Regions from separate parts of the Waltera acetigignens genome, predicted to be linked through region 2. Evidence: predicted binding sites of a transcription regulator. Region 2 holds the regulator's gene; each other region holds the start of a gene.
The links. Region 2 encodes HrcA, which represses chaperone genes, less so after heat shock. Its sites were predicted from a motif close to TGTTAGCACTCNNNNNNNNNGAGTGCTAACA; they were not measured.

Region 1 (10,715 bases), on a different contig from region 2:
GCCACGTCACAGTTTCATGAGGGAGATTCCCTGCCGAGTGTACGGCAGCTGGCGGATACCATCGGGATCAATATGCATACTGTAAATAAGGCCTATACGGTTCTGAAGCAGGAGGGCTATGTCAAGGTCGACAGGCGAAAGGGAGCCGTGATCGCTCTGGATGTGGACCGTATGCGTGCGGTGGATGAATTGCGGAAGGAACTGCAGGTAATACTTGCTAAGAGCAGCTGCAAAAATATTTCCAGGCAGGAAGTACATGAATTGATTGATGAAATTTATGAAGAATATGGAGGACTGAATTGATGCAGTCACAGTTTACGGATAAAGCGCAGAATGCGCTTGCCCAGGCCGGCAGATGTGCCAGAGGCCTGAAACAGGGCTATATCGGGACCGAACACATTCTGGTGGGACTCCTGAAGGAAGATACCGGTGTAGCCGCAAAAGTGTTGGCGGATAACGGAGTAGAAGTGGATCAGGTCATGGAAATGATCCGGGATCTGATCGCCTTTGAAAACGGTGTGGCCGTGAAGGACAAAGAGGGATATTCTCCCAGAGCTGCCCGGATTCTGGAAGAGGCACACCGCCAGGCTGCCCGTTTCGGACAGAAGCAGACCGGCACGGAGCATCTGCTTCTTGCACTGATCAAAGAGGGCGAGAATGTTGCCGTGCGTCTGCTGAACACGTTGGGAGCCAATGTGCAGAAGATCTATGTAGATACCCTGATCGCCATCGGACAGGACGGCAATCTGTACAAGGAAGATCTGGGGAAAAAGGGAGACCGCAAGGCGAAGCAGTCTACACTGGAACAATACAGCAGAGACCTGACGGCTCTGGCCAGAGAAGGAAAATTGGATCCTGTGGTAGGCAGAGAAGAAGAGATCCGCAGAGTAGTGCAGATCTTAAGTCGCCGCACGAAGAACAATCCCTGTCTCGTCGGAGAACCCGGTGTAGGTAAGACCGCCGTGGTAGAAGGTCTGGCAGCCCGCATTGTGGCAGGAGACGTACCTTTTACCGTGCAGAATAAGAGAGTACTGACATTAGATTTGTCGGGAATGGTGGCAGGAAGTAAGTACCGTGGTGAGTTCGAGGAACGTATCAAGAAGGTATTGAAGGAAGTGACGGAGGACGGGAATATTATTTTATTCCTGGATGAACTTCATACGATCATTGGTGCCGGAGGTGCGGAAGGCGCCATTGACGCGTCCAATATCATGAAGCCTTCCCTGGCCCGTGGAGAGATCCAGCTGATTGGTGCCACCACCATTGCGGAATACCGCAAGTATATTGAGAAGGATGCGGCTCTGGAGCGCAGATTCCAGCCGGTGACTGTGGAAGAACCTACAGAGGAAGAGGCGGTCCGCATTCTGGAGGGCATCAAAGGAAAATATGAGGATCATCACCATGTGCAGATCACCCCGGAGGCCATTGAGGCTGCTGTCAGATTGTCCAGCCGTTATATCAATGACAGAAATCTGCCGGATAAGGCCATCGATCTGATCGATGAAGCTTCGGCAAGCGCAAGACTGAGTGCATTGGATGCCCCGGATAAAGCGAAGGAGATCGCTGATCGTATCCACGAGATGGATCAGGAGATGGAGAGAGCTATCCGCATGGAAGCATTTGACCAGATGGCAGAGATCAAGAAGCAGCAGGATGCGCTGGTGAAAAAATATGACCGCCTGATGAAAAAGCGGGAGAAACAGGAAGCGGGCAATGTTATCAGTATCGGTGAGAATGAAATCGCCGAGGTCGTTGCCCAGTGGACCAAGATCCCCGTACAGAAGCTGGCGGAAAAAGAGAGCGAACGACTGTTAAAACTGGAGAAGACGCTGCATAAGCGTGTCATCGGCCAGGAGGAAGCAGTGACCGCAGTGGCCAGGGCCATGCGCAGAGGCCGTGTGGGTCTGAAAGATCCCAACCGTCCCATCGGCTCCTTCCTGTTCTTAGGTCCTACCGGTGTTGGTAAGACGGAACTGTCCAAGGCATTGGCAGAAGCCATGTTCGGCTCTGAAGATGCCATGATCCGTGTTGATATGTCCGAATACATGGAAGGCCATTCGGTCTCCAAGATGATCGGATCACCGCCCGGATATGTAGGCTTTGAAGAAGGCGGACAGCTGAGCGAGAAGGTTCGCCGTAATCCCTACTCTGTTGTTCTGTTTGACGAGATCGAGAAAGCGCATCCGGATGTATTTAATGTACTTTTGCAGGTACTGGATGACGGTCATATCACGGACTCCAAGGGACGCAAGGTCAGCTTCAAGAACACTGTGCTGATCATGACTTCCAATGCGGGTGCACAGCGTATCGTGGATCCCAAGAATCTGGGCTTTGCCACAGAGAAGAGCGAGACAAAGGATTACGAGAAGATGAAATCCAATGTCATGGAAGAAGTAAAGCGCAGCTTCAAGCCGGAATTTATCAACCGTATTGATGATATTATCGTGTTCCACCAGCTGAACAATGAGAACATGAAGGAGATCGTGAATCTTCTGGCATCCAATCTGTACAAGAGATGTGAGGATCAGCTGGGGATCCATCTGACCATCACAGCAGCGCTGAAGGAGCATCTGGTATCCAAATATGCGGATAACAAGATGGGAGCAAGACCCTTGAAGCGTGCAATCCAGTCCGTGGTAGAGGATGCTCTGGCAGAGGAGATCCTGCAGAAAAAGGTGGTACCGGGAGATAAGGTATCCGCCGGATTCAAGGATGGAAAAGTTGTATTTACCGTGAAAAATTAAGTATTTGTAACTATTCAGTCACTCAATTTGCAAAATCGCTCTTGCAGAGCGTTCCTTTTGCTCATTGAGGTTACTTCGTCCTATAAATTACGTCAAAGGTTCTTACGAATGCAAGCATTCGACGTACCTATGACACAATTTACATGACTCTGAATAGTTACAAAATAAATAAAACTTTTTGTAGAAAAACAGGGTGAGATATATTATACTGTAACTATTCAAACCCCATTCGCAAAGAACGAAAGAGAAAGATGTATTGCGGATGCAGTTACTTTCAGGAGGACAGACAGATGGCAGTAGTGGAAGAAATACTTCGCAGTGAAGCAGACGGATCTATCAGTTTTGGTAATCACAAGCTGGCCAAGAAGGCAAAAGTGGAAGATTATGAGCATGCAGGAGATCTGCTGAAGGTTAAGACCTACAATGAGATGACAAAGCTGGAAAAGAACGGCATGTTTTTATATGAATCTGTTCCCGGAACCAGTGTATTGGAGTTCAAGGAAGCTGACAACAGTGTGGAGTTCATCGTAGAAGGTGACGAGGATTCCCAGATCACTGTAGGACTGAAGGACGATACCGAGTACGAAGTATTTATCGACGGTAAGAACGTAGGAACCATGAAAACCGGACTTGGCGGCAAACTGAGCCTGAGCGTAGAACTGGAAGCAGCAGGTGAAGTACCTGTTAAGATCGTAGAGGCGTAAGGACGCACTGCAAAGGAGTCCAGGCACGGAGGACATTGTAGTACTTCGTGACTGGGCTTTTTTTAAATATTCAGAGTTTCCGGAGGCGGTTTTGCGGGGGCTGAATAGGTATTACAATGATTGAGGAGAGAGCATGGCAAAAGGAAAGACGGCCACTGTATTTTTCTGTCAGAACTGTGGCTATGAATCCACGAAATGGCTGGGACAATGTCCCGGCTGCAGAGAGTGGAATACTTTCGTGGAAGAGACGATAGATAAAACGGAATTGAAAAATACCGGAAACGGTGCAAAGAGAGACAGGAGAGAGGCTTCGGAGCCCTGTGTGCTGTCGGAGATCGCTATCCGGGAGGAAAATAAGACTCTCACCGGAATTAAGGAACTGGACCGGGTGCTGGGAGGCGGCATTGTGCAGGGATCTCTGACGCTGGTAGGCGGAGACCCCGGTATCGGTAAATCCACACTGTTATTGCAGGTCTGCCATAACTTATCCACGGCGGGACATAAAGTATTGTATATTTCCGGTGAGGAATCCAAGGTACAGATCAAGATGCGGGCGGATCGTCTGGGGGCTTTTTCGGAGCATATGCTGCTACTGTGTGAGACGAATCTGGATATCATCAGTGAAGTGATCCGCAAGAGCAAGCCGGAGGTCGTGATCATCGACTCCATACAGACCATGTACAACGAGAACGTGTCGGCGGCGCCGGGAAGCGTGTCTCAGGTGCGGGAATCCACCGGTATTTTGCTGCAGCTGGCAAAGGGACTGGGAATCTCAATCTTCATTGTAGGCCATGTGACCAAGGAAGGTACGGTGGCAGGTCCCAGAGTGCTGGAACATATGGTGGATACTGTTCTTTATTTTGAAGGGGACAGACATGCGTCCTACCGTATTCTGCGGGGGGTGAAGAACCGTTTTGGATCTACGAACGAGATCGGTGTTTTCGAGATGCGGGAAACGGGACTGGCAGAGGTCAAGAATCCTTCGGAATATATGCTGAACGGACGGCCGGAGAATGCCAGCGGCTCTGTGGTGGCGTGTACCATGGAGGGCACCAGACCGCTTCTGATCGAATTGCAGGCACTGGTGTGCCACAGTAATTTCGGCATCCCCAGAAGACAGACCACCGGTACGGATTTCAACCGTGTGAACCTGCTGATGGCGGTATTGGAGAAGAGATCGGGAGTGCAGCTGTCCTCCTGCGATGCCTACGTGAATATTACGGGAGGTATCAAGATCCAGGAGCCGGCCATTGATCTGGGAATCGTGCTGGCGATTCTGTCCAGCTTCCGGAATAAGGCATTGAATCCGAAAATGGTAGCTTTTGGAGAAGTGGGATTAAGCGGCGAAGTCCGCGCGGTCAGCATGGCAAAACAGCGTGTGGCGGAGGCGGAGAAACTGGGCTTCGAGGAATGCGTGGTGCCCTACGTGTCACTGGAAGAGTGCAAAAAAGGAAGCAAAATCCGTGTCATCGGCGTCAGCTCCGTGCAGGATGCCATGGACCGATTGTTCTAAAGAAGCTTTTTAGCATTTCATTATGAGGAGGACAAAGATATGGCCGTAAGAATAGGAATTGATATCGGCAGCAGTACCACCAAGATCGTAGCTTTTGAAGGAGAACATATGCTTCCGCCCATGGCAGTCAAGGCAGACAGCCAGGTGGCATCCCTCTACGGTGCTTTCGGAAGATATCTGTATGAGAATAATCTGCAGCTTTTAGATGTGGAAGGTGTCTATATCACCGGCGTGGGAAGCAAATATGTGGAGAAAGCGGTATACGATCGTCCGACCTATAAGGTAGATGAATTCGTTGCCACAGGAACCGGAGGCTATTATCTGACGGATAAAAAGGAAGTTATCGTTATCAGTATGGGAACCGGAAGCTTTTTCGTCAAGGTGACGGAGAATGAGATGAAGCATTTAGGTGGTGTCGGCCTCGGTGGCGGAACCATCTGCGGACTGTCCTCGATCATACTGAATACCGGGGACATCCATGAGATCGTCCCTCTGTCCCGGAAAGGTGATGTGGCAAAGATCGACTTGCGGATCGGCGATCTGGCCAAGGAAAAGCTCCCCGGCCTGAACCTGGACGTGACTGCGTCCAACTTCGGCAAAGCGGATGCCCAGTCCAAGCCCGAAGACATCGCGGCTGGTATCGTCCATATGGTCATCGAGAACATCTGCCAGGCCGGAATCCTGGCCTCCCGGAACACCGGCATCAAGGATTATATCCTCATCGGCGGCCTGACCAAATTCTTCGAGTGCCGCCAGATCATCGAAGACTTCAAGAGCCTGTGGGATGTAAAGATTACTATTCCGGAGTATTCTGATTATGCTACCGCTATTGGGGCGGTGATTGCGCCGGATGCGGAGAAAGAGGAGATTTGAGAAATAAAAAAGTAAGAGGGATTGATTTCTCAATCCCTCTTGGTGTATAATCTATTTAGAAAGTAAGTCGGAGGTGAAAATTCCGATTTGCCCTCAGTAAAATACTAGAAAAGAAATAGCATCTACTTTGGCGAGGGGATGCTATTTCTTTTTGTTATTATCGTCACCATGTCTGTCAATGTATGATAAAGCTGCAAAGACAACTAACAACAGAGTAAGTACTTCCATCGTATTCATGGGCATCACCCTCCTTTGTAAGACTAGAGGGCATCTAACAATCGGAAAATCGCATCCGCTTTCTGTTCGATTACACAAATACAGTATAACATAAATCGAACGTATGTTCAATATCATGATGAAAAACATTCCTGTTAATTCACATTAAAATAACACCCCATCATGGCGTGATTCTTCAGATCGCGCCATGGTGAGGTAAAAAGTGTTACCAAAACAGAAAATAAAAAAAGCCGATAACATCGACTTTTGAAAGCAGGGGAAGAGGGGATCGAACCCCCGTTAACGGTTTTGGAGACCGCCGCACTACCGCTGTACTATTCCCCTATGAAATTGTATCAGCTGAATCACTGACGAAAGCTATTATAGCATAGATGTTTATCATTTAGCAAGTGAAAATTTTAAATTTTTGCAAAAACTTTTGCAATTCCGGGGAAAACCACAAAGAATACCTTATAACACAATTAAAGCAGCCGCAGGCGGGAAACCTGCAGCCACTTTAATTGTGTAAAAGGGGAATTCTTCCGGAAATCTACTTATATAAGCGGTTCGGCTCTCGCCGAACATCCTAAGTATATTACACATTTCGGCTTTTGTCTACTATTTTTTTGCATAAATTTTACAAAAAAAGATTGTGTTATGACAAAAACGGTGAGAGGAAATGTATATAATCAGATACATAGGGGGAAAAGCTTGATTCCCGCCGCAGATTTCGTGTAATATAGGTAGTAAATGAGTATGAGAAAGTACGGCAGATAAGGGCTGTACGGAAATGAGGGAAAATATGGAACAGCATTTTAATACCCCGGCAGAAGTCATTGATAATAACATGAAGGCCGGAGAGGGCAAGGCACATCTTCCTCTGGGCAAGATGATCCTGTTAGGCATTATGGCAGGTGCTTTCATTGCACTGGGCGGAGCTACCAGCAGTACTGCGGCGCATGCTATTGACAACGTAGGTCTGGCCCGATTCGTAGCCGGTATCATCTTCCCTGTGGGACTGATGATCATTGTATTTGTAGGTGGAGAACTTTTCACCGGCAACTGCCTGATCGTCATGGACGTGGTAGGCAAAAAGGTGACCTGGTTCGAATGTATCCGCAATCTGATCGTGGTATATTTCAGCAACCTGATCGGCGCGCTGATCATTGATACCCTGATCTACTTTTCCGGAAATCTGGACTACACCGGCGGATTGCTGGGGGCTTATGCCATCAAAGTGGCAGTCGGCAAGGTAGGCATTTCTCCGCTGAAAGGAATTACCTCCGGTATCCTGTGTAACATTCTGGTATGTATTGCGATCCTGATGGCAGCGGCAGCTACGGATATCGTCGGTAAGATCTGGGCGATCTTCTTCCCGATCATGGCCTTCGTAGTCGGCGGTTTCGAGCACTGTGTTGCAAATATGTTCTACATTCCCGTAGGCATGATGGCTGCACAGAATCCCGCGTATGTTGCAAAGGCACAGGAAGCATACGGCCTGACCGCAGAGCAGATCCAGGGACTGACAGTACTGCACAGCCTGAACAACTTTATTCCCGTTACCATCGGCAATATCTTAGGCGGAATGGTATTCGTAGGAATCCCCTGCTACTTTATTTATAAGAAGAAGTGGCAGAAATGGCATGAGGAATCCAAGAACGCATAGGACGGGAAAGTAAATACAGAGCGGAACAGAAGCAGCTTGGGATAATGATAAGATCCCCGGCTGCTTTTTGCTTATACGATGTAACCGGTATAGCTTTATGTCTGCACAGGAGTTTGCAAGGGATGAACCGGATATGGATTTTCAGAATTATAAACGAAATATTAAATCGCATTTTTACACATGTAATATAAAAACATTAGAAAAACGGAGATAAAACGAGAAAATAAAAGAAATAGTTATTTAAATAACGGTGAATGCGTTTGAAAAACTCGGCATATAAAACTAATATAAACTATAGAAATTAGCACTCGATAAAAATGAGTGCTAACAAATGAAAAAGAGTAATATGATATTTAAATAGTTATAAGGAGGCAGTTGTCATGAGTTTGAAACCTTTAGGTGACAGAGTAGTATTAAAACAGTTAGTTGCAGAGGAGACTACCAAGTCCGGTATCGTGCTCCCCGGTCAGAATAAGGAAAAGCCCCAGCAGGCAGAAGTTGTTGCTGTCGGCCCCGGCGGTGTCGTAGACGGTAAGGAAGTAAAGATGGAAGTTAAGGTTGGCGATCAGGTCATCTATTCCAAATACTCAGGAACCGAAGTAAAGCTGGATGATGAAGAGTACATCATCGTAAAGCAGAGCGACATCCTTGCAATCATTCAGTAATTGCAAACCTAAAAAGAAATTAAGACTAAGAACAAATAAATTGGAGGCTGATTATTATGGCAAAAGAGATTAAATACGGCGCAGAAGCCCGTGCAGCATTAGAGGCTGGTGTAAACCAGCTGGCAGATACCGTAAGAGTAACCTTAGGACCCAAAGGAAGAAACGTAGTACTGGATAAGTCCTTCGGCGCACCCCTGATCACCAACGATGGTGTTACCATTGCAAAAGAGATCGAGCTGGAAGATGCATTCGAGAACATGGGTGCACAGCTGGTAAAGGAAGTAGCTACCAAGACCAACGATGTAGCCGGTGATGGTACTACCACCGCAACCGTTCTGGCACAGGCTATGGTAAATGCAGGGATGAAGAACCTGGCAGCAGGTGCTAACCCCATCATCCTGAGAAAAGGTATGAAGAAAGCAACCGCATGTGCAGTAGAAGCCATCGGTAAGATGAGCCAGAAAGTAAACGGCAAGGAGCACATCGCAAGAGTAGCTGCAATCTCCGCAGGGGATGAGGCTGTAGGACAGCTGGTTGCAGATGCTATGGAGAAGGTAAGCAACAACGGTGTTATCACCATTGAAGAGTCCAAGACCATGCAGACCGAACTGGATCTGGTAGAAGGTATGCAGTTCGACAGAGGTTATATTTCCGCTTACATGGCAACCGATATGGATAAGATGGAAGCTGTTCTGGATAACCCTTATATCCTGATCACTGACAAGAAGATCTCCAACATTCAGGAGATCCTGCCTCTGTTAGAGCAGATCGTTCAGTCCGGCGCTAAGCTGCTGATCATCGCTGAGGATGTAGAGGGCGAGGCACTGACCACCCTGATCGTTAACAAGCTGCGTGGTACTTTCAACGTAGTAGCCGTTAAGGCTCCCGGCTATGGTGACAGAAGAAAAGCTATGCTGGAGGATATCGCAATCCTGACCGGTGGTACCGTGATCAGCTCCGAGCTTGGTTATGAACTGAAAGATACCACAATGGATATGCTGGGTCGTGCAAAATCCGTTAAGGTACAGAAAGAGAACACCGTGATCGTAGACGGTGAAGGCGATAAGGAAGCATTACAGTCCAGAATCGCACAGATCAAGAAGCAGATCGAAGAGACCACTTCTGATTTCGACAGAGAGAAATTACAGGAGAGACTGGCTAAGCTGTCCGGTGGTGTTGCAGTTATCCGTGTAGGTGCTGCTACCGAGACCGAGATGAAGGAAGCTAAGCTTCGTCTGGAAGATGCTCTGGCAGCTACCAGAGCAGCCGTAGAGGAAGGTATCATCTGTGGTGGCGGTTCCGCATACATTCATGCATCCAAGGAAGTTGCCAAACTGGCAGCAAGTCTGGAAGGTGATGAGAAGACCGGTGCAGGCATTGTCCTGAAAGCACTGGAAGCACCTCTGTATCACATCGCAGCAAACGCAGGACTGGAAGGCAGCGTTATCATCAACAAGGTACGTGAGTCTGAGGTCGGTGTCGGTTTCGATGCTCTGAAAGAGGAATATGTAGATATGGTAAGCGCAGGCATCCTGGATCCCGCTAAGGTTACCAGAAGCGCTCTGCAGAACGCTACCAGCGTAGCAAGCACACTACTTACTACCGAAAGCGTTGTAGCTAATATCAAAGAAGACACCCCCGCAATGCCCGCCGGCGGCGCAGGCATGGGCGGAATGATGTAAGCGTCAGGACCGCTTCGACGCAGCCGTGCTAAAAAGGGAGCACACTATGCAAGCTAGCTTGCAATAGTGCGCTTCTTTTTTAGTGCGGATATGGCGAAGTCCAGCGGATATCGCATGAATTGCGAAGCAATTTATGCGATAAGCCGCTGCTGCGTCAGATCCCCTTGACTCTCCCCCAAAAACCTCTTAAACTTATCTCAAACACATCAAAGAAAGAGGTATACCCTTATGAATCGTTTTGAATACATCGTAGAAAGCATTGACGGCGATTATGCCCATCTTCGCAGAACAGACATCGAATCCGATGAATTAAAGCTGGTGGCCCGCGCGCTGCTTCCGCCCGAGATCATGGAGGGCACGAAGCTGTTATACGAGTGGATGCAGTATTCCATTATGGAATAATTATGCCAAATTTTGAAATGTCCGGAGAAAACGCAATATTTGTCATAAAATAAAAGGGAAACTGGCACGACAGGAGAGTTGGTAAAGAATACACTTATAGTATGAGCGTGGTACACGCAGCTTTGCGCAAATAGAAAGACTAATACATGTAAAAAGGAGACTCCCTATGAGTGAACCTAGAACTTATCATAACCCTGTACAACGCGGTTTTTTCCCGGATCCTTCGGTGATCCGTGTCGGTAACGATTAT
Region 2 (10,715 bases):
CCTGTACCTGAGTCTTGTCACTCTCGGGAACCTTGTCACCTACTTCATTCAGAGCCTTCTCCGTCTGGAATACGAAGGAATCTGCTTCGTTTCTTGCCTCGATAGCTTCCTTACGCTTCTTGTCCTGTGCCTCGAACTCAGCTGCTTCCTTGACAGCCTTCTCGATATCGGAATCGGACATGTTGGAACCGGCGGTGATGGTAATGTGCTGTTCCTTACCGGTACCCAGATCCTTAGCGGATACATTTACGATACCGTTGGCATCAATATCGAAAGTAACCTCGATCTGAGGGATTCCTCTGGGTGCGGGAGCGATGCCGTCCAGACGGAACTGTCCGAGGGACTTGTTATCCTTAGCGAACTGACGCTCACCCTGTACTACGTTGATATCTACTGCGGTCTGATTATCAGCAGCGGTAGAGAAGATCTGGCTCTTCTTGGTAGGAATGGTTGTATTTCTCTCAATCAGTCTGGTAGCAACACCACCCATGGTCTCGATAGACAGAGACAGAGGAGTTACATCCAGTAACAGAATATCACCGGCACCTGCATCACCGGCAAGCTTACCACCCTGGATAGAAGCACCGATTGCTACGCACTCATCAGGATTCAGAGATTTGCTGGGCTCTTTACCGGTCAGGGCTCTTACCTTATCCTGTACCGCAGGAATACGTGTAGAACCACCTACCAGCAGTACCTGACCCAGATCAGAATAGTTCAGGCCAGCATCCTTCATAGCGTTCTGTACGGGGATAGCAGTCTTATCAACCAGGTCTCTGGTCAGTTCATCGAACTTTGCACGAGTCAGGTTCATATCAAAGTGCTTAGGTCCCTCTGCAGTTGCGGTAATGAAAGGAAGGTTGATATTGGTGGTCATTGCGCTGGACAGCTCTTTCTTAGCCTTCTCAGCTGCTTCCTTCAGTCTCTGCATAGCCATCTTATCACCGGACAGATCTACGCCTTCTGCCTTCTTGAATTCATCCAGCATCCACTGAATGATCTTGTTATCGAAATCATCACCGCCAAGGTGTGTATCACCGTTGGTAGCCAGTACTTCGATGACACCGTCACCGATCTCGATGATAGATACATCAAAGGTACCGCCACCAAGGTCGTATACCATGATCTTCTGTTCTTTTTCATTGTCCAGACCGTAAGCAAGTGCTGCTGCGGTAGGCTCGTTGATGATACGCTTTACATCCAGACCTGCGATCTTACCGGCATCCTTGGTAGCCTGACGTTGGGCATCGTTGAAGTATGCGGGAACAGTGATAACTGCCTCGGTAACCTTCTCACCCAGATAGCTCTCTGCATCTGCTTTCAGCTTCTGCAGGATCATTGCGGAAATCTGCTGAGGAGAATACTTTTTGCCATCAATAGTACGGCCACGGTCAGTACCCATGTCTCTCTTAATGGAAGCAATGGTCTTCTCTGCGTTAGTAACTGCCTGACGCTTTGCAGGCTCACCGACCAGTCTCTCACCGGTCTTGGTAAATGCTACAACAGAGGGTGTAGTTCTTGCGCCTTCTGTATTAGCGATAACGGTGGGCTTACCACCTTCCATAACAGCTACACAGCTGTTGGTTGTACCTAAGTCAATACCAATAATCTTACTCATAATATTTTCCTCCTGTTTTTATTCTCTGTTTTCATTTTATAGTTTCTATTTTCAAAAATATGTGATAATCAAATTATTGAACAACGCCTACCATGCTATGTCTTACGACCATGTCATGGTATGTGTAACCCTTCTGGAGTTCCTGGGCTACGACACCGGATTCATACTCATCGCTCTCCACCTGCATCACTGCGTTGTGAAGATTCGGGTCGAATTCCTGTCCGACCGCCTCGATGGGTTTTACACCGATGTTCTCAAGTTCTGTCATCAGCTGTTTGTAGATGCGGTTCATACCGTCTACAAAAGGATCTTCTTTGGATTCCTCGGGAACCGTTGCCAGACCTCTTTCAAAATTATCCACTACCGGAAGGATCTTCTCGATCACACTCTTGGCACCGGTATCGAACATTGCCTGTTTTTCTTTGTCAGTTCTCTTACGGAAGTTCTCGAACTCCGCCATCTGACGTTTTACTCTGTCTTCCAGCTGATCGATCTTCTCCTTGTAGGAATCTTCCTTTTTGTTCAGCTTTGCCTGCTTCTTTGCTGCCTTTTTGTCTTCCTTGCTCACGGGTTCCTCATCTTCTGTCTCTTCTTCCTTCAGTTCTTCGGCATCTGAAAGATCCTGTTCCATTTCTTCCTCTAATATTTCTTTTTCCTGATCTGCCATTCTTACTTTCCTTTCTGGAATCTGTCTATTCTTTGCGGTAAAGGTCATCCAACTGGTTCTGCACCGTCCGCAGCGTTCCTATGACCTTGTCATAATCCATTCTCTTGGGACCTATGATTCCTATGGTTCCCTTCATGCCTTCTCCCAATTCATAAGTAGCTGTGACAACACTGCAATCCTTCATGCCCTGTACCGGTGTCTCGTCTCCGATGTACACCTGAATACCTGTGCTGCCTTCATCTGCCAGGGACTCCTGGATCAGACCGCCCAGCTGCTGCTTCTCCTCGAAAGCATTGATCAGTTCACTTGCCTTGGACTGATCTGCCAGTTCCGGATACCGGAAAATATTGTTGGCACCGCTGGTGTAGATCTCCAGGTCCTCGTCTGCCTTGATGGCATCCGCCACAGCATCGATCACCTCACTGACGATCTCACTGTGGATTCCGGCCTGCTGCTTCATTGCTGCGATCATTCCCAGATTGATCTCCTCCATGGACAATCCATTGAGGTGGGTATTCAACAGAATGTTCAGCTTCAGCAGTGTCTCATCATCCAGTTCCTGATTCACCGCCAGGATATTGTTCTTGATCACATTACCTTCGGCAACGATGACCGCCAGAATCTGTCCGGCATCTACCCGGGACAGCTGGATGAACTTTACCTTGTTGTGATGTACCTGCGGAGCACTGATCATGGTGGCGTATTGTGTGTTCTGAGCCAGGGTCTTCACCACCTGTTTTAACAGGTTCTCCAGCTTATCCTGCCTCTCTAAGAGCATATCCTTCATCTCATTGACTTCCTGCTCTCTGGTGGCCATCATGGTATCCACATAGAAGCGATATCCCTTATCGGAAGGAATTCTTCCTGCGGAAGTGTGCGGCTGTATGATATAACCCATCTCTTCCAGATCCGCCATCTCATTGCGAATGGTCGCCGAGCTTAAATTCAGATCTGTGTATTTTGAAATGGTCCTGCTGCCTACCGGCTCTCCCGTTTCCAAGTAGTTCCGGATAATGGCTTGCAATATAATTGTTTTTCTGTCATCCAATTGCATTCCATCACTCCCTTTGGGATTATTAGCACTCATCTAAAATGAGTGCTAACATCTTCTTACCCTAAAATAGCACTACAGGGTATTATTGTCAACTGATTTTCCGGAAAATAATTCTAAACAAACTATTAAAAAAAACTATTCAGAGCCTCATTCGCCAAATACAGATTCTTGTGCAAGCACAAATCTGTACTTGGCTCATCGTATACACAAAAAAGGACCGGCACTATTTCAGTACCAGTCCTGTCTCCAGATATACGGGAAGTGCCCGTACATATACCATATCTATTGTGCCTCCGACAAGGATCAGAAAACATATCGCAACCCCTGTATTCACCAGCCACCGGGGAAAGGTTCTGCCTTTGATCTTCAGTTCCGAAAGTTTTTGAATTCCTTTTATCATATAATACATCAGGGGGAGCAGCGCTGGGAGCAGGTACCGTCCCTGATTCTGATAATCCGTGGTGTATGCATAATAAATCGTCAGAAATGCCGGCATACAAATGCAATAAAGCATATTAATATGGAAGAACCATTCTCTTCCGGATATTTTGCGGTGCTTCTTATAGCAGATCACATACAGAAGGCTTCCCGCGGTGCCAAGCACAAAAAATGCTTTATACGCCCGATACAGCCAGATGCTTCCGTAGATGGACATGGAGCCGAAAGCTGCCACGAAGCTGTGGAACAGACCGGACAGCGTGTAGCGTTCCCGGAACATTTCCAGCACCGTATAACCCATGGACTGATAAGTCTGCATGGTCAGCGGATTGACACTCTCCACCGCATATTGGATCGCCATCTTTTCCCGGGTGGCCAGTCCCAGCAGATCTCCGTCCAGAACGATATAACTTCGGATGAACCACCAGCCGATCCCCGCCAGAACTACTCCGGCGATCAGACAGCCGTATTTCAGCATATTCTTCCAGTCATAGAAATAGCCGCCGTTTTCCTTCTTCTGCAAAAAGGACAACAGAAAGAGTAAAATGCAGCTTACGATATATCCGTAGGCATTATAATAAGAAAGAGCACACAGAATAATACCACCGCTCATCCACAGACTGTTGCGGAGATTTATACCATCCTGATATACGCATACCAGAGCATATACCATCATGGCCGTGGATAACATACAGCAGGAATCCGTATTCACATAAGTGTGCAGGAACAATCCCTCCGGCAGGTACGTTACTGCAAAGCAGAACAGCCAACGGAATCGGTCATCCCGGAACACTCTTTTTCCAATCAAATATACCACTACTGCCATCAGCAGGCCAAAGGTTACGTTCACCAGTCTTGCGGTATAGAGCAGTACCACTTCCGATTCCGTAAACAGGCTCACAAAGCGCATGAGATATCCCTGCACGATATAGGGAAATACGTTATACAGAGCATAGGAAAATCCGTAGGCCGGAATCCGCACCTCTTCCTCCCATCCCGTAGGGATCTTCCCATACTTGCAGATAAACTGCGGGATCAGATATCTCGCATGTTCATCCGGCGGATTACCATACAGCGGCGGTGTGTTGGCCAGCGGCTGCAACAGTGCAAGTGTAAGTGCCAGTGCCAGGAATCCCAACAGATATAATGTAAAAATAATCTTTTCTGATTTTTTCTGCATTCTGTCATCCTTTAACATTTTTATAGATACGAAGACCCCAAAGTGGTAAATTCAACTTTGGGGCCTGCTCACAAGTATTCTTACGAATGCAAGCATTCGACGTATACTTTGCTCATTTTATCTGACTCTGGACAATTATATGTAGAAGCTTCCGGTGATCTCTTTGTTCATTACATAGTAAACCATGTTCTCTTCGGGCTTTACATACAGCTCTACGCTGGTCAGGTCAGCTGCCTTCTGCTTCAGATCGTATTTCCATACGTCCTTGGCGATCTTCAGCAGTTCTTCCTGAGAGTAGGACTTTCCACCGAACTGAACGCTGATCTCACTCTTTAACTCTGTCTTCTTGGCTACGGGCTTCTTAGCCTCTGCCTTTGCAGGTGCTGCCTTCTTGGTCTCTTTCTTAACTGTTTCCTTCTTGGCTGCAGGCTTCTTAACCTCTGCCTTTACAGGTGCTTTTTCTTCTGCCTTTGCTACAGGGGCCTTCTCAGCTTCCTTCACAGCGGTCTTGGTTTCTGTCTTAACTGGAGTTGTCGGTGCTGCTTTCTTAACTTCTGCCTTAGGCGCTTCCACTTTAGCTGCTACAGGTGCTACAGTTTTCTTAACTACTGCCATGTTACCGTCTCCCTTCTGTACGAATCATGTACAAAAACATTTTCATTCTCCTCACAAGTACCGTATTTCGGTGCTCGATAAGGGTAGTGTATTCCTTTTCCCTATAATTGTCAACTGTTATGCGAATACCAGAAAGTACAGCAATACGATAATACCCAGCACAATACGATACCATCCAAAGACTTTAAAGTCATGCTTTTTGATATATCCCATCAGGAAACGAAGTACGAACAGGGATACAATGAAGGATATCACTGTACCGACCAGCAGGCAGGCAAGCTCCATTCCCGTGAATGCAAATCCGAACTTCAATACCTTCAGAAGACTCGCTCCAAACATAACGGGAATCGCCAGAAAGAAGGTAAATTCCGCTGCCACCGTTCTCGATATACCAATCATAATAGCACCCAGGATCGTAGCTCCGGAGCGGGATGTTCCGGGCAGTGCCGCAGCCACCAGTTGGCAGAAACCGATGATCAATGCATCTCTGTAGGTCAACTGTGACAGTGTTGTGGTGGTAGGTACACGATTCTTGTTCCAGTTCTCGATCACGATAAACAATACACCGACCAGTACCAACATAACTGCTACCACGATGACCTGGATCGTTACTCCACTGGTTCCGATCTCTTTTTTGAAGGCTTCGCTCACCGCATCATCAAACAGCAGGCCGTAAACGACCGCAGGGATACATGCTACAACGATCTTCACCCACATCCAGAAAGCATCCATGCTCAGTGCCACATTTCCTACCGTAAAATCTTTTTTAGATCTTACAATACCACCTTTTTTTGTCTGCTGATTTTTCTTCATATAAAAAGGCCAGATCTTGTTCCAGAACAGAACGACTACCGCCAGGATAGCTCCCAACTGAATGACAACATCAAACATATCGAAGAAGCCTTCACTGGTCTCCTGAAAAGGAATCAGACGCTCCACCAGGATCAGATGTCCTGTGCTGCTGATGGGCAGCCACTCGGTGATGCCCTCCACGATACCGTAGATAATTGCCTTGATAATTTCTAACATTTTGTTTCTCCTATCTTTTTTATTTTCTGACGAATCAGAGCTTTTATTTTTCGAGATATGCCAGCAGATCTTCATAGCAGTTCTCTGCTTCCTGATAGCCCTCTTCATATAATGCGATCAGTTTGTCCTTGTCTTTCTCTATCCGTCCCACATCACTCTTCTTATGAGGTCTGATCACGAAAGCCTGACCGTTTTTCTCCTGTCTGTCAATATAGTCCAGGCACTCGTTATAACGGATATGTCGGTCTGCCATGAGTTCATATACTTTAGGATATTTCAGGTATCTGAGTTTTATGAGTCCCAGCTGTGACGCAGATGCGGGCTTTCTCACGAATCCCACCTCTTTGGTCATGACCAGGATGTTCTTCCGGTTGCCGTCCAGAATAGATTTCTCCAGAGGAATGGCATCGCTGATGCCACCATCCAGATACAGCTTCCCATCGATCTTCACATTCCGTGCCACCAGCGGCAGGGATGCGGATGCCCGGATCTTGTCGATATCCTTGCGGATATCACGGACACGCAGATACTCCGGCTGTCCCGTCTCGATGTTGGTCACCACGCTGTAGGCCTTGCCAGGATATTTTTCAAAGGTATCGTAATCATACGGATACAGGTAATCCGGAATCAGGTGATAACAGAAATCCACATTGAACAAATCTCCGCTGGTCAATAAGCTTTCCAGGCTGCAATACCGTCTCGTATCCAGATAATCCACACTGACACTCAGCGCCCGTCCCTTTTGTCTGGACAGATAGCTGCACATATGGCATGCACCGGCGGATACTCCGTAGATGTGGGAAAAATCAATTCCCTTTTCCGTAAAAAAGTCCAGTACGCCGGCGGTGTATACACCCTTCATTCCGCCGCCTTCCAATACCAGTCCTGCCTGATACATTCTCATTACTCTCCTTTCTGCTTCTGCAACTATCCAGAACCCCATTCGCAAAATCGCATCTGCGATGCTTTCCTGAATAACAAGTTCTCTTGTTATTTGCTCATGTGGTTATTTCGTCACATCAGCATATCGAAAGGCTCATTCGTGCAAGCACGATTCGCTTTCGATATGCTGCGTGACTCTAGATAGTTGCATACTCCGTCTTCACAAACTTCCGCAACGCTTCCAGGGATCTCTCCACTTTTTCGGTGTCCACACAGTAGGCCATGCGGAAATATCCCGGTGCACCAAAGCTATCACCCGGTACCAGAACGAGATCATATTTCAATGCTTTCTGGCTGAATACCTTGGCATCCTCTTCCAACGCTTTCGGGAAAATGTAGAAGGTTCCGCCGGGCTTCACGCAGGTGAATCCCAGCTCGGTCAGTTCTTTATACAGGATATTCATATTCGTCTCATACACCGATAGATCCGCTGTCTTATCCAGTACCTGTGCCACTGCCAGCTGGATAATGGAAGGCGGACAGTTATGTCCGATACCTCGGGAGATCTGTCCGCACATATTGATCATGGTCTCCGCATCCTCACATGCCGGGTTCACTGCCACATAACCGATACGTTCTCCCGGCAGAGACAGAGATTTGGAGAAAGAATAGCACATGATAGTATTGTCATAAAAATAGGATACGCAGGGACTGTCTACACCTTCAAACACGATCTCACGATAAGGTTCATCAGAGATCAGATAAATAATATGACCGTATTCCTTGGACTTTTCGCTCAGGATATCTGCCAGTCTCTGCAATGTCGGGGTGGAATATACCACACCGGAGGGGTTGTTGGGAGTGTTGATCAGTACTGCCTTGACCTTCTCCGTCAGCATCTCCTCAAACGCCTCGAAGTTGATCTGGAAGTTCTCCAGATTGGGGGGAACCACCTTCAGTACCGCTCCGGTGAGATCCACATAAGGATGATATTCCGGAAAAAACGGTGCAAAAGTCAGGATCTCATCTCCCGGCTCCGTCACCAGACGAAAAGCATGTGCCAGCGCTCCTGCCGCCCCGGATGCCATGAAAATGTGCTCCTTACGATAAGGCAGCCCAAACCTCTTCTCCAGGTTCTCCGCAATTGCCTCCCTGACACTTGTAATACCGAGGCTGGGACTGTAGCCGTGCAGTTCCAGCGGTTCCTTCGTTGCCAGCATATGGATCATGCGGTCAGTAAATTCTCTGGGAACCGGAACGGAAGGATTCCCCAGGCTGTAATCAAATACATTCTCGTATCCGATTTCCTGTCCCCTTGCCGTAGCAAATTCCGAAAGCTGCCGGATCACTGATTTTCCGGACAGCATGTCTTTATATTTCTGAACTAACATACTAATCTCCTTTCCGCAGACGATTCCTTTCGTCGGAGGAATCGCAAATCAAATTTCAAATTTGATTCTGCGCTGTTTATTTGATCTCTATAAACTTATCTCCGAACCTTTCCGTGGACAGACAGATACTGTTTCTTCCACAGCTTTTGGCCTTATAGAGAAGATCATCCGCTCTTGATGTGAAATCCCATTCCTTGTTATTGCCCACCGGAATCCGCACAAATACTCCCTGGCTTACCGATACATAGTTGCTGCAATTACTGCATTCATGGGGAAGTTTCAATTTGCGGACCTTCCTCAAAATATCTTCCGCCACTCTTCGTATCTTCTCCACCGTCATTCCTGTATAGAGGATCATAAATTCATCCCCACCGTATCTGGCACAGAAAATCTTACCCGGAACCTGCTGTTTCCGCAGAACTCCGGCAATCGCTTTCAGGCACTGATCTCCGGCCAGATGTCCGTAATGATCGTTGTATTCCTTGAAGAAATCAATATCCATGAGTTCTACTCCCATGAGCTCATGTTCCTCATAGGCATGTTCAAAACTGCTCGTAAAGTGTTCATGTAAAAAGGTCCGGTTTGCCAGTCCCGTCAGCTCATCATGCATAGCCAGACTTTCCAGCTCCCGGTTGGAAGCTTTCATGTTCGTCCAGTCCAACGTAACGTTTTTCAGCCGGTTCTGCAATTCTATGACATTGATCAGCGCTTCTCTGTTTTCCTGTTGGTATTTCTCATAAATATCAAAATACTGGCGGGTATAATCTATGTATTCCCAGGTGAGACCCTTCTTCTGCAGAAGTTCACTCTTGAAAGGATACAGATCCAGGAAAATATTATAATGCTCTTCGATATGCTTTTCATCAATGATCCGGATCAATTCTTGCAGATATTTTCCATCAGGCAGGATTGCCAGGATTCCCGCCAGGATCACCAGTTCATCCATGATCTCTTCAAAAACATCCCGGTCTGACAATTGCTCCAGAAGATCTGCTGCAAGCTTTAAAGCCTCTTCCTCATGCCCTTGTAATAATTCGCAGGAAATACGATACATTTCTAATGTTATTTTCGAATAATAGCTTTCCGGTGCCTCTCTGATGATCTGTTCTATTTGATTCCAAAGCCGTAAAGCCTCTTCCATTTCTCCCATATACATGTGACAGCAGCCACATTCGATCATACAGTTGATCCTGTTATAATTCAGCTGATATGTTTTCTCTGACTTACTATAGGAGTCGATTGCTGTACGGTAATGCTGTATCGCCTCCTGCCGCAGGCGCATCCTGACCAGGGTATAGGCAATATTACTCTCCGCCATGCCCTGGATATAATAAAAATGGTATTTTTCTGCATATTGAAGGCAGTTATAATAGGAACTTAAGGCCACCATCCGGTTATTCTTCCGATCGGACACCGCTCCCATCATATTATAGGTTCTGGCCAGCAGTTCATACATCTGCTCATTTTTCAGATAACCGATACTCTCTGTCAGACATTGCAAGGTGTTTTCATACTGGTCGTTCTGCCAATAATATTCTGCAAGATAATAAAGCCCCAGGCCGGCCAGCTTCTGTGAGCCGGTGTCTGCTGCATATTCCATCACTTTCTGACAGGTCTCGTTGTCCGGAAATTTACCGTTTTCCCGGTTTTGGATGGTTTCCTCTATGAAATTTTGAACGGTCTGTGGTAAACCCTTTAAATCCATGCCGATTCCTTTCCGGAATCCCCAAGCTGTCATTGATCATCCCCTGTCAGATGCCATCATAAACAGCCATGGTATTCTAAATAGTTATCATACCACAGTACTTTGTCACTTTACAAGATTGCTCCGCCAAAAATAC
Region 3 (10,715 bases), on a different contig from region 2:
CAGATCGTACAGCTGCTCGCAGATCATTTCTGCGTTCTCGCCGTCCTGGTGCTCGGTGATGTACTGTACCAGAGGATGGTTGGCATTCAGGATCAGGGTCTCGCCCTCACCGCCGAAAGCACTCATATCCATGCCGGGCATGGAGTACATCTTCATCATATCCTGCATACGTCTGCTCTCTTCGGACAGCGTGATCATGGAAGAGATCTTCTTGTTCTTCAGCTTCTCTACCTTGACAGTGATCTTGTCGTTCTTCAGAGCTTTCTTCATCAGCTTGCTGATGCTCTCTGCCTGCTCTTCCATCTCTTTTTCAGCCTTCTTGGAAGTCTTGGACTTCAGGGCATCGGTCACATCCGCATCAATACGCTGGAACTTGATTCCCTCATTCTTCTGCTCTAACTGGGAGATGAAGGGCTGATCGATATTGTGGGTCAGGATCACAGCATCCATCTTGGCAGCCTTGAACATATTGATGTACTGGCTCTGCTGCTGTTCATCCGTTACATAGTAGATGGTCTTTTCCTTCTTCTCTTCCTCAGCATTCTCCTCAGAAGCCTCATCTTCAGATTTATCCTCTACGACCTCAGCTTCTACCTTGTTGCCGTTCTCATCTACAGCATTTTCCTTATTCTCTTCCTCGTCCTGAGGCTTGATCTCCAGACACTCGGGCAGAGTCAGATATTTGCCGTCCAGATTCTTGAAGAGGATATAATCATTCATCTTCTCACAGAACTTGTCATCCTTCAGGCAGCCGAACTTGATGAAGGGACTGATGTCATCCCAGTATTTGTCATACTCTTCCTTATCCGTCTTGCACATACCGGCCAGCTTGTCCGCTACCTTCTTGGTAATGTACTCGGCGATCTTCTTGACAAATCCATCATTCTGCAATGCACTTCTGGATACGTTCAGAGGCAGATCCGGGCAGTCGATGACACCCTTTAACAGCAACAGGAACTCAGGAATGACTTCCTTGATGTTATCTGCGATAAATACCTGATTGTTGTAAAGCTTGATGGTACCTTCGATGGACTCATACTCCATGTTGATCTTCGGGAAGTACAGGATACCTTTCAGATTAAAAGGATAATCCATATTCAGGTGGATCCAGAACAGAGGCTCCTTGTAATCCTGAAATACCTTGCGGTAGAAGTCCAGATACTCTTCCTTCGTGCACTCATTGGGATGCTTGGTCCACAGAGGCTGTGTCTCGTTGATCAATTCAGGACGCTTTCTGATCTTCAGCTTCTTAGGCTCTTCTGTTCCCTCGGCAGCTTCAGCGTTTTCACCTTCTGCCGCTTCCTTCTTCTCCGGCTCGATCTCTTCCAGGACTTCATCATCGGGAAGCTTTTCCTCTTCCTTGATGATCTGGGTCTCCTTGGTGTTCGCCTTGGACAGATAGATCTCGGTAGGCATGAAGGAACAATACTTCTTCACGACCTCACGAGCCTTGTACTCATTACAGAACTCCAGACAATCTTCATTTAAAAACAGGGTAATGGTCGTACCGACATCCGTCTTGTCTCCGTCTTCCATGGAGAACTCGGTGCCGCCGTCACACTCCCAGTGTACTGCCTTGGCGCCATCCTTGTAAGATAACGTATCAATATGTACTTCATCCGCTACCATGAATGCGGAATAGAAGCCCAGTCCGAAATGACCAATGATCTGGTCGGAATTGCTCTTGTCCTTATATTTCTCAATGAAATCCGTAGCACCGGAAAATGCGATCTGGTTGATATACTCTTCCACTTCGTCGGCGGTCATGCCCAGACCGTTATCCTTGAAAGTCAGAGTCTTCTTTTCAGGATCCACGATGACATCCACACGTCCCTTATAACCTTCCGGAAGAGAATATTCTCCCATCATGTCCAGTTTTTTCAGCTTGGTCACGGCATCACAGCCGTTGGAGATCAACTCTCTGTAGAAAATATCGTGATCGGAATACAACCACTTTTTAATGATCGGAAAAATGTTTTCACTGTTAATTGATAAACTGCCGCTTTTTGCTGCCATTATTACCACATCCTTTTCTAAAATTGCACAGCCATGGCTGACTGTTTCCTAACTGATTCTAAGTGTAGGACTGTAAAATTGAAAAGTCAAGACAAATTTAGCACTCATTATAAATGAGTGCTAACAATCAGTCAAAAATCCAGTATTTATCAATATTTCCGTAATTCTAAAATTTTAATAAAGCGTGTAAAAAACCAGAAATTACTCCTCCGGAAAGTACTTTGCATACACATCAAAAAAGTTGTCCGTAGTCACCTGTTCGTCCATGATCAGCGTGATCTCGTCCCACAGCTTGTCATTGAGCTGACGCACCAGTGTATTCACAAAGCTGTCATACTCCTGCCCGAAGACTTCCCGTTTCCGCTCTTCTACAATCTTTAATTTATTAGCGTCCGTCTCTTCCCGATCCAGCGTATTGATGCATTTGATAATGTAATAGCCTCGTTCACATTTCACAACCTGGCTCACCTCGTCTGTTGCCAAATTGAAAGCCGCTTCCTCATAAGCGCTCTCCGCTTCTCCTTTGCCAAAGGAATAGGTGATCTCGGAATCGTCGCTGTATTTGGATGCCAGTTCCGTGAAATCGTGTTCTCCGTCCACCGCCAAGTCTCTTACCTCGCAGGCTTTCTCATAGGCACTCTGAATGGAGCTTTCCGAATAAGGCTTCAGGTTTCCGTCCATATCCGTGGATGCTGTTGCAAAAAAGATCTGCTGCACCGTAATTTTGCGAGCCTCGTCATCACTGATCTCCGGATTGATGTCCTGTATAATCAACTGATAGACCTTGTCTGCCATGGCATATTCCCGATACAGATTCTCCACAATCTCCTCCGTGGCACCCATAGCCTCGATCTCCGTATCATTTAAGGAAGAATAATACTCCTGTGCCGCCTGGACGACCTTTGCCTCCTCGGCTTCATCCAACGTGACCTCTTTCTCTTTTGCCAGCAGGTACATGGTCTTGATCTGAGCAATTCTTGCCAGCACTGTCTCCTTGACATTATCCTCCAGAGTCACTCCGTTCAGGGAAGTATTCCAGATCTCCGTCCCGTAGACATTCTCATATTGATTCTGGGTCGTGGTCAGGTAGATCATGATCTCCGCCTTAGAGCAGGACTCGTCCCCGATCCGAAATACCTCATTTTTCCCAAATCCTGTGGTAAATACCACTTTTGTGCCGTCACTGCTGCCGCAGGCGGTCAGTCCCGTCACCATACTTATTCCCAGCACTCCCGCCACCAATACCGCGGTGATATGACATCTATTTTTAAAAAACATAACATTTCCTACTTTCTCAAAGTCTCTAAATTCTGATTATACCCTATTTTTTTCTTCTGTGCCACGGTTTCTTGGAAGTTCAGAAAAATCTAAGAATTCTACAGACAAAAAAATGCGTGCGGATATTCTCCACACGCATTTTAATATTATTCAATTTTGATACCAGATTACTCGATTACATGGATCCAGCCCTTAGGAGCTTCGATCCTGCCCATCTGGATACCGGTCAGAGTCTCATACAGCTTCTTGGTGACAGGTCCCATCTCGGTCATGCCACTGGGCAGGCAGATTTCTTTGCCGTGGTCAACGATCTTGCCAACAGGGGAGATTACTGCTGCGGTACCGCACAGACCAGCCTCTGCGAAGTCTTTTACTTCATCCAGGTATACTTCTCTCTCTTCTACTTCCAGTCCCAGATATTCCTTGGCAACATATACCAGAGAACGACGGGTGATGGACGGAAGGATACTGTCGGACTTGGGAGTTACGACCTTGTTGTCCTTGGTAACGAACAGGAAGTTCGCACCGCCGGTCTCCTCTACCTTGGTACGGGTAGCAGCATCCAGATACATATTCTCATCGTAGCCTTCCTTGTGAGCGGATACGATAGCATGTAAGCTCATAGCATAGTTCAGACCAGCTTTGATATGACCGGTTCCGTGAGGTGCCGCGCGGTCGAAGTCGGTGACACGGATGGTCAGGGGCTTAGCGCCACCCTTGAAGTAAGGTCCTACAGGAGTGCACAGGATACGGAACTGATATTCGTCCGCAGGCTTTACACCGATGACAGGATTGCTGCCGAACATATAAGGACGAATGTACAGAGTTGCACCGCTGCCGTAAGGAGGTACGAAAGCATCGTTGGCCTTAACCGTCTCGGTAACAGCCTCCACGAAACGCTCCTTGGGGAAAATGGGCATCTCCAGTCTTGCTGCGGAAGACTCCAGACGCTCACCGTTCAAGTCAGGACGAAAAGTAACGATATGTCCATCTTCTGTGGTGTAAGCCTTCAGGCCCTCGAATACGGTCTGTGCATATTGCAGTACGCCTGCACACTCATTCAGTACAATGTTAGGATCCTGGGTCAGCTGACCGTCATCCCATTTACCGTCCTTATAATTGGACACATATCTGTAATCTGTAGGGATATAACCGAAACCGATATTACCCCAGTCAATGTTTTTCTTTTCCATTTTTGTATTCCTTCTTTCCTCGGTTTACCACTCTGCCTGTTGATTTCTCTTAACAGAATTTATTGATTTTCATTATTATACCATTTGTAATAAAAGTCAATATACACATTTATGCTTTCCAGTGCTTTTTTCAGCGAAAATGTGGCTCATTTCTCCTTTTAACTGAAAACTCAAATTAAATTCACTACAATTATTTTTCTCCGGTAGCTTCCTGATATGCACTGTTCGCTACCACTGACCATCCGGTCTTATCCCCCGCAATGACCTGCAGATCTTCACTGCGGACCGCATAAAACTCCACGATCTGTGCTGCCTCTGTGGACAGATTCTCTTCCGGATTCCGGTACAGCACGAAAATCTCACATTTTCCGTTCTGCGAGGTACGATTGTAGACCAGCGTGTATGCATAGGTCTTTCCCGCCTGCTCCTGTTCTCCCAGCTGCAGATAGAAATTGCCTTTGGCATTGTAGCAGACTTCGAAGGAAAAGCCCTGTTGTTGCAGCACAGCATCATATACTGCCTGTGCGTAAGGCTCTAAGGGATCCTGTACATCTTCCGCGGTTTCCGTCTCCGACGCATGGTATTCCGCAAGCCACTGTTCTTCCATCGCCTGCTTTGCTACCGTTTCTGCATCCTCCGGGTGGGTATTTTCTTCCTTGTCCATCAATTCCGTCAGATAAGTAATGTAATCCTCACCGGCAAGCTCCGTCTCTCTCCGAAACAGCACGCCCTCTGGACGCCAGTAGGAATACCAGTGCCTGTCCGGGAACTCCATCTCTTCCACACTGATCAGATTCTCTGTGAGCCGCGTCTCCGAAGGGATGTCATTTTCAAACCAAATCCAGGCAATTCCGGCAAACGTGACGATCAGGCACAGCACTGCCCACAAAGCAATGCCGATATCCTCCAGCCACTCCCATTTCCCGGGAGTTCCCCACTTGTCCCGTATTTTCCGGTGCAGCCTGATGGGTACTCTCAGATATACATAAAACAGGAGAAGCAGCAGACACAGCAGATCCCCCAGTAACAACACATAACTGCGAAAACTTACGGGACCACCCCACAGAATCATTCTGGCTGCCACATATATTCCTGCCAGAGTAAGCAGTAAAACCGTAACTGCCAAATATATCTTCTTTTTCATCGTTTTCCGCACTCAGGCTTTCTTGCGCTCGTACTTTAAGAACTGATAGGTAATGTCAAAATAGACCTGCTCATCGCTGTCCGCGGTGATCTCCCACTCGGGATCACTGTCCAGATCCGGGAAATAGGCATCCGCCTCGTAGGCATGATCGATCTTCGTCACATGGGCCACGTCACAGTAAGGCAGCATCTGGCGGTAAATACTCTCTCCGCCGATGATATAGATATTCTCTTCGTCATATTTCTTCAGTTCTTCCAGCAATTCTTCAATAGAGTGTACCACGATCGCATCCTTGACCTGATAATTCGGATCTTTGGACAAAATAATGTTGATGCGGTTCTTTAAAGGCATGCCCTGTGGGAAAGTCTCCAAAGTCTTGCGTCCCAGAACCACTACCTTACCTGTCGTCTCTTCGCGGAAATGCTTGTGATCGTTGGGGATGCGGATCAGCAGTTCGTTCTTGCTGCCGATGGCCCAGTTGTTGTCTACTGCTACAATTAAATTCATGGTGTACCTCGTTTCTGTTTGTTTCTATGATAATAACCGGTTTCTCCGTGCTTCGCACTCACGAAACCGTACTGATATTCGTATTCCGGGCTACCGCCCTACTTACTCATGTCAGATTGCAATCGGAATATCCCTGATCTGCTCCCCTGTCTGGTAACCCTCCAGCTTCACGTCATCCGGTGTAAACTGGTAAAAATCCTTAATCTCCGGGTTCAGCCAGAACTTCGGTGCCGGGAAAGGCTCTCTGCTTATCAGTTCCTTAATGGCATCCACATGTCGGTCATAGATATGGGCATCCGCAATGACATGCACCAGCTCACCCACGTTCATATCGCAGACCTGTGCCAGCATATGCACCAACACCGCATACTGTACCACATTCCAGTTGTTGGCTGCCAGCACGTCCTGGGAACGCTGATTCAGAATGGCATTCAGGGTCAGCCTGTCCTCTCCCTTTTTCTGAGTCACATTAAAGGTCATGCTGTAGGCACAGGGATACAGATTCATCTCATGCAAGTCCTGATGCACGTAAATATTGGTCATGATGCGGCGGCTGAAGGGATTGTTCTTCAGATCGTAGATCACACGGTCCACCTGATCCATCATGCCTTCCTTATACTGATGCTTCACCTGCATCTGATAGCCGTATGCCTTACCGATCGAGCCGTTTTCATCTGCCCACTCATCCCAGACGTGGCTGTTCAAATCATGAATGTTGTTGGACTTGCGCTGCCAGATCCACAGCATCTCATCTGTGGCGGATTTTAATGCCGTCCGGCGCAAGGTCAGGATCGGGAACTCCTTCGACAGGTCGTACCGGTTCACTACTCCGAATTTCTTAATAGTGTAGGCAGGGGTGCCGTCCGGCCAATGGGGACGCACTTTCTCGCCCTCCGTGCTGGTACCGTTGGTCAGAATGTCATTACACATATCGATAAAAATATGATCCGCTAAACTCATGGTGTCTCCTTATTCTATCTTCTAATATATAACCGATTTCTCCGTGCTTCGCACTCTCGAAATCGCTCTGATATTCGTATTCCAGGCTACCGCCTTGCTTACTCATATCAGTTTGATTCTCTCATCAGCCAAAAGCCTTGACTGCAAGCAGTCACGCAGAAGCTGATGGAGAATCTTATTATGTTATATAACCGATTTCTCCGCGCTTCGCACTCTCGAAATCGTACACCCCTTCGTATTCCGGACTCTCGTCCTGCATACTCAGGGTTGCTTATGCCTCTCATAGGAAGTATTTCCTGCCTGCAAGCAGTCAGAAATACTTCCTATGAATGCACTTATATTTCCCATTTGTCACACAGGGAATTGATCTGGTCGGCGAACTTGGCCATGTCCTTATTGGTCATGACACCCTCGCTCTTGGTAACCAGCGCCAGCAGACGTCTTGCAGAAGCCAACAGCCTCTCGAAGACTCCGGTGACAGGCTTCGTCTTTTTCTTCACGGCAACCGGTGCAGCCTCATAGGTAAATTTATTGCTGATCAGGTCGAACTCCGTGCCACTATAAGGTGCGTAAGCCCTCTGCCCATACTCGATCTTCAGGCATTCGGTGAATGCAGTGCAGGCACTGTCTTCACCGTGTACCACAAACACCTTTTTCGGCTTCTCTTCAAAGGCCTGGATCCACTCGATCAGTCCTTCTTTGTCCGCATGGCCGCTTAATCCCGCCAGTTTCCGGATCTGTGCCCGCACCTGAATGGTCTCACCGAAAAGCTTTACCTCATCGGCACCCTCTACCAGCGCTCTGCCCAGGGTTCCCACGGACTGGTAACCCACGAAGAGAATCGTACATTCTTCTCTCCACAGGTTATGCTTCAGATGATGGCGGATACGTCCCGCATCACACATACCGGAAGCGGAAATGATGACCTTGGGGGTCTCGTCAAAATTGATGGCCTTGGATTCCTCACTGGTGATGGACAGCTTCAATCCCGAAAATGCAATGGGGTTGATGCCCTCTTTCACATATTCCATAGCCTCGTCATCAAAGCACTCATAACGATTCTCCTGAAATATACCGGTGGCCTCCACCGCCATGGGACTGTCCACATACACCGGGAAATCCTCATGTCCTTTGACCAGACGTCCCACCTTGATTTTCCGCAGGAAATACAGGATCTCCTGAGTACGGCCCACCGCAAAGGAAGGAATCACCACATTACCGCCACGATCCAGTGTCTCCTGCAGTACCTTTGTCAATTCCGCCACATAGTCTAGTTTGTCCTTGGGATGCATCCTGTCACCGTAGGTAGACTCCATGACCACATAATCCGCTTCTTTTGTGGGTGTGGGATCCTTCAACAGCGGCTGATGCTTGTTGCCGATATCGCCGGAAAATACGATCTTCTTCGTATTGCCGTCCTCTGTCAGCCAGACTTCGATGCTGGCAGACCCCAGCAGATGTCCGATATCCGTGAAACGGATCTTCACGCCCTCGCACACTTCTACGATCGTATTGTAATGACAGGGAACCAGTCTGCGGATCACGCCGTCCGCATCCTCCATGGTATACAACGGTTCCACCACTGCATTGTTGGCAGAACGTTTTGCCTTGCGGTTCTTCCACTCTGCCTCAGCACTCTGGATATGCGCACAGTCACGCAGCATGATGCTGCACAGATCCGCCGTGGCATCCGTGGCATAGATCTGGCCTCTGAATCCTCTGGCATATAGAAGTGGCAGAAGTCCCGAATGATCCACATGGGCATGCGTCAGAAAGACATAATCGATCATGGATTCCGCCACCGGCAGCGGAACATTCTCAAATACATTGATGCCCTGCTCCATACCATAATCCACCAGAATATGCTTTCCGGCTACCTCAAGATAATGGCAGCTTCCTGTTACTTCATGGTCTGCCCCCACAAACACAAGTTTCATAGATTTACCTCCCGTTTTGTTAGTTTATTTTAAAGCATTGGCTGTTTCGTAGAACTGATAATAGATCCCTTTTTGTTCCATGAGCTGGTCGTGATTGCCTTCCTCCACAATGCCGTCATCCGTCAGCACCAGGATCCTGTCGGAATTGCGGATACTGGAAAGTCTGTGGGCGATAGTCAGAGTAGTACGCCCCTCCGACAATTCTCCCAGAGATTTTGCCACGGCAAACTCACTCTCATTGTCCAGTGCGGAAGTGGCCTCATCCAGAATGATGATGGGTGGATTTTTCAGAAATACTCTGGCAATACTGATCCGCTGTTTCTGTCCGCCGGACAGCTTTACACCCCGTTCTCCCACATAAGTATCATAACCGTCCTTCAGTCCCATGATGAATTCATGAGCCCCGGCACGCTTTGCCGCATTGATCACATCTTCTTTCGAAGCCCCGGGACGTCCATAAGCGATATTTTCATAGATCGTACCGGAGAAAAGATACACATCCTGCTGTACGATACCGATATTGCCCCGCAGACTCTTTAACGTAAAATGCTTAATGTCCTGGCCGTCCAACAGGATCCTGCCTTCTGAGACATCATAAAATCTCGGGATCAGATTGCACAGCGTTGTCTTACCACCACCGGAAGGACCGACGATGGCCACCTTTTCTCCCGCGTGGATCTGCAGGTTCAGATCGGTAAATACCTTGTTATGGTCATCCGGATATTCAAAGCTTACTTTTTCAAAAGAGATTTCTCCCTTCGGGTCCTTCAGTTCTATGGCATCTGGCTCATCGAAGATCTCGATATCCGCATCCACGATCTGTAAAAAGCGCTCGATACCGGTCATGCCCCGCTGGAACTGTTCGGCAAATTCGATGATACGCCGGATTGTTGCGATCAGGGTGGATACATACAGCATATATGCCACCAGGTCACCAGCGGCAATCCGTCCGTTTACCATAAAAATACCGCCTGCCACCAATACCACCAGATACATCAATCCGTCAAACAGCTTCACTGTGGTATTGAATGCCGCCATGTAACGGTAGGTCAGCTTCTTAATATCCAGAAAAGTGCCGTTATCTTTCTCAAACTTGACATTTTCCACCTCTTCATTGGTAAATGCCTTGACCACCTTATGGCCCAGCAGACTGTCCTCGATCCGGGCGTTCAGCTCTCCGATCTGGTTACGCTGCTTGCGAAAGGCACTTCGCATCCGGAAATTCAGGATCATGCACACACCGCACATCAGCGGCACGCACAGAAAGATCATCAATGTCAGCGGCAGATTGATATTTGCCAGAATGATAAAAGAGATTACGGTCTTGATTCCGGCGATGAAAAATTCTTCTGGGCAATGATGGGCGAATTCCGTCACATCAAACAGATCATTGGTGATCCGCCCCATGATCTGACCGACTTTGGTATTATTATAATAAGTATTGGACAGCTTCTGCAAATGGTTGTATGCATCTCTGCGCATGTCCGTCTCGATCTTCGCGCCCATGACGTGTCCCATATCGGACATATAGTAACTGGCGATGCAATCCACGATACGAAGTCCGAAATACAGAACTCCCAGTGAAAGTATGGTCTTCACCGACAGGGACGCAAGATCCCGCAGCCCTTCATTGGTAATGTAGCGCATAATTAACGGCAACACCAGTTCACAGACCGTGGT

Region 1: a site for HrcA is predicted at 8,016-8,046, ahead of groES (co-chaperone GroES). Genes of this name have one in related genera too.
Region 3: a site for HrcA is predicted at 2,112-2,142, ahead of htpG (molecular chaperone HtpG). Genes of this name have one in related genera too.

What each region holds. Positions count from the first base shown of each region.
Region 1 is NZ_JAOQJO010000014.1:10,967-21,681, reverse strand. It holds gene OCV96_RS13170 (GntR family transcriptional regulator) at 1-303, shown strand, start outside; gene OCV96_RS13165 (ATP-dependent Clp protease ATP-binding subunit) at 303-2,744, shown strand; gene OCV96_RS13160 (hypothetical protein) at 3,035-3,448, shown strand; gene radA (DNA repair protein RadA) at 3,582-4,961, shown strand; gene coaW (type II pantothenate kinase) at 5,001-5,834, shown strand; tRNA gene OCV96_RS13145 (tRNA-Trp) at 6,325-6,395, opposite strand; gene OCV96_RS13140 (formate/nitrite transporter family protein) at 6,853-7,716, shown strand; gene groES (co-chaperone GroES) at 8,097-8,381, shown strand; gene groL (chaperonin GroEL) at 8,438-10,063, shown strand; gene OCV96_RS13125 (hypothetical protein) at 10,292-10,465, shown strand; gene OCV96_RS13120 (glycoside hydrolase family 43 protein) at 10,632-10,715, shown strand, end outside.
Region 2 is NZ_JAOQJO010000002.1:313,902-324,616, forward strand. It holds gene dnaK (molecular chaperone DnaK) at 1-1,618, opposite strand, end outside; gene grpE (nucleotide exchange factor GrpE) at 1,692-2,285, opposite strand; gene hrcA (heat-inducible transcriptional repressor HrcA) at 2,311-3,339, opposite strand; gene OCV96_RS04030 (DUF2142 domain-containing protein) at 3,563-4,957, opposite strand; gene OCV96_RS04035 (DUF6465 family protein) at 5,093-5,572, opposite strand; gene OCV96_RS04040 (undecaprenyl-diphosphate phosphatase) at 5,690-6,601, opposite strand; gene OCV96_RS04045 (patatin-like phospholipase family protein) at 6,645-7,499, opposite strand; gene OCV96_RS04050 (pyridoxal phosphate-dependent aminotransferase) at 7,681-8,874, opposite strand; gene OCV96_RS04055 (tetratricopeptide repeat-containing diguanylate cyclase) at 8,951-10,579, opposite strand.
Region 3 is NZ_JAOQJO010000001.1:522,234-532,948, forward strand. It holds gene htpG (molecular chaperone HtpG) at 1-2,016, opposite strand, end outside; gene OCV96_RS02415 (peptidylprolyl isomerase) at 2,218-3,294, opposite strand; partial or broken gene OCV96_RS02420 (branched-chain amino acid aminotransferase) at 3,462-4,493, opposite strand; gene OCV96_RS02425 (hypothetical protein) at 4,678-5,631, opposite strand; gene OCV96_RS02430 (dihydrofolate reductase) at 5,644-6,138, opposite strand; gene thyA (thymidylate synthase) at 6,250-7,098, opposite strand; gene OCV96_RS02440 (MBL fold metallo-hydrolase RNA specificity domain-containing protein) at 7,434-9,035, opposite strand; gene OCV96_RS02445 (ABC transporter ATP-binding protein) at 9,060-10,715, opposite strand, start outside.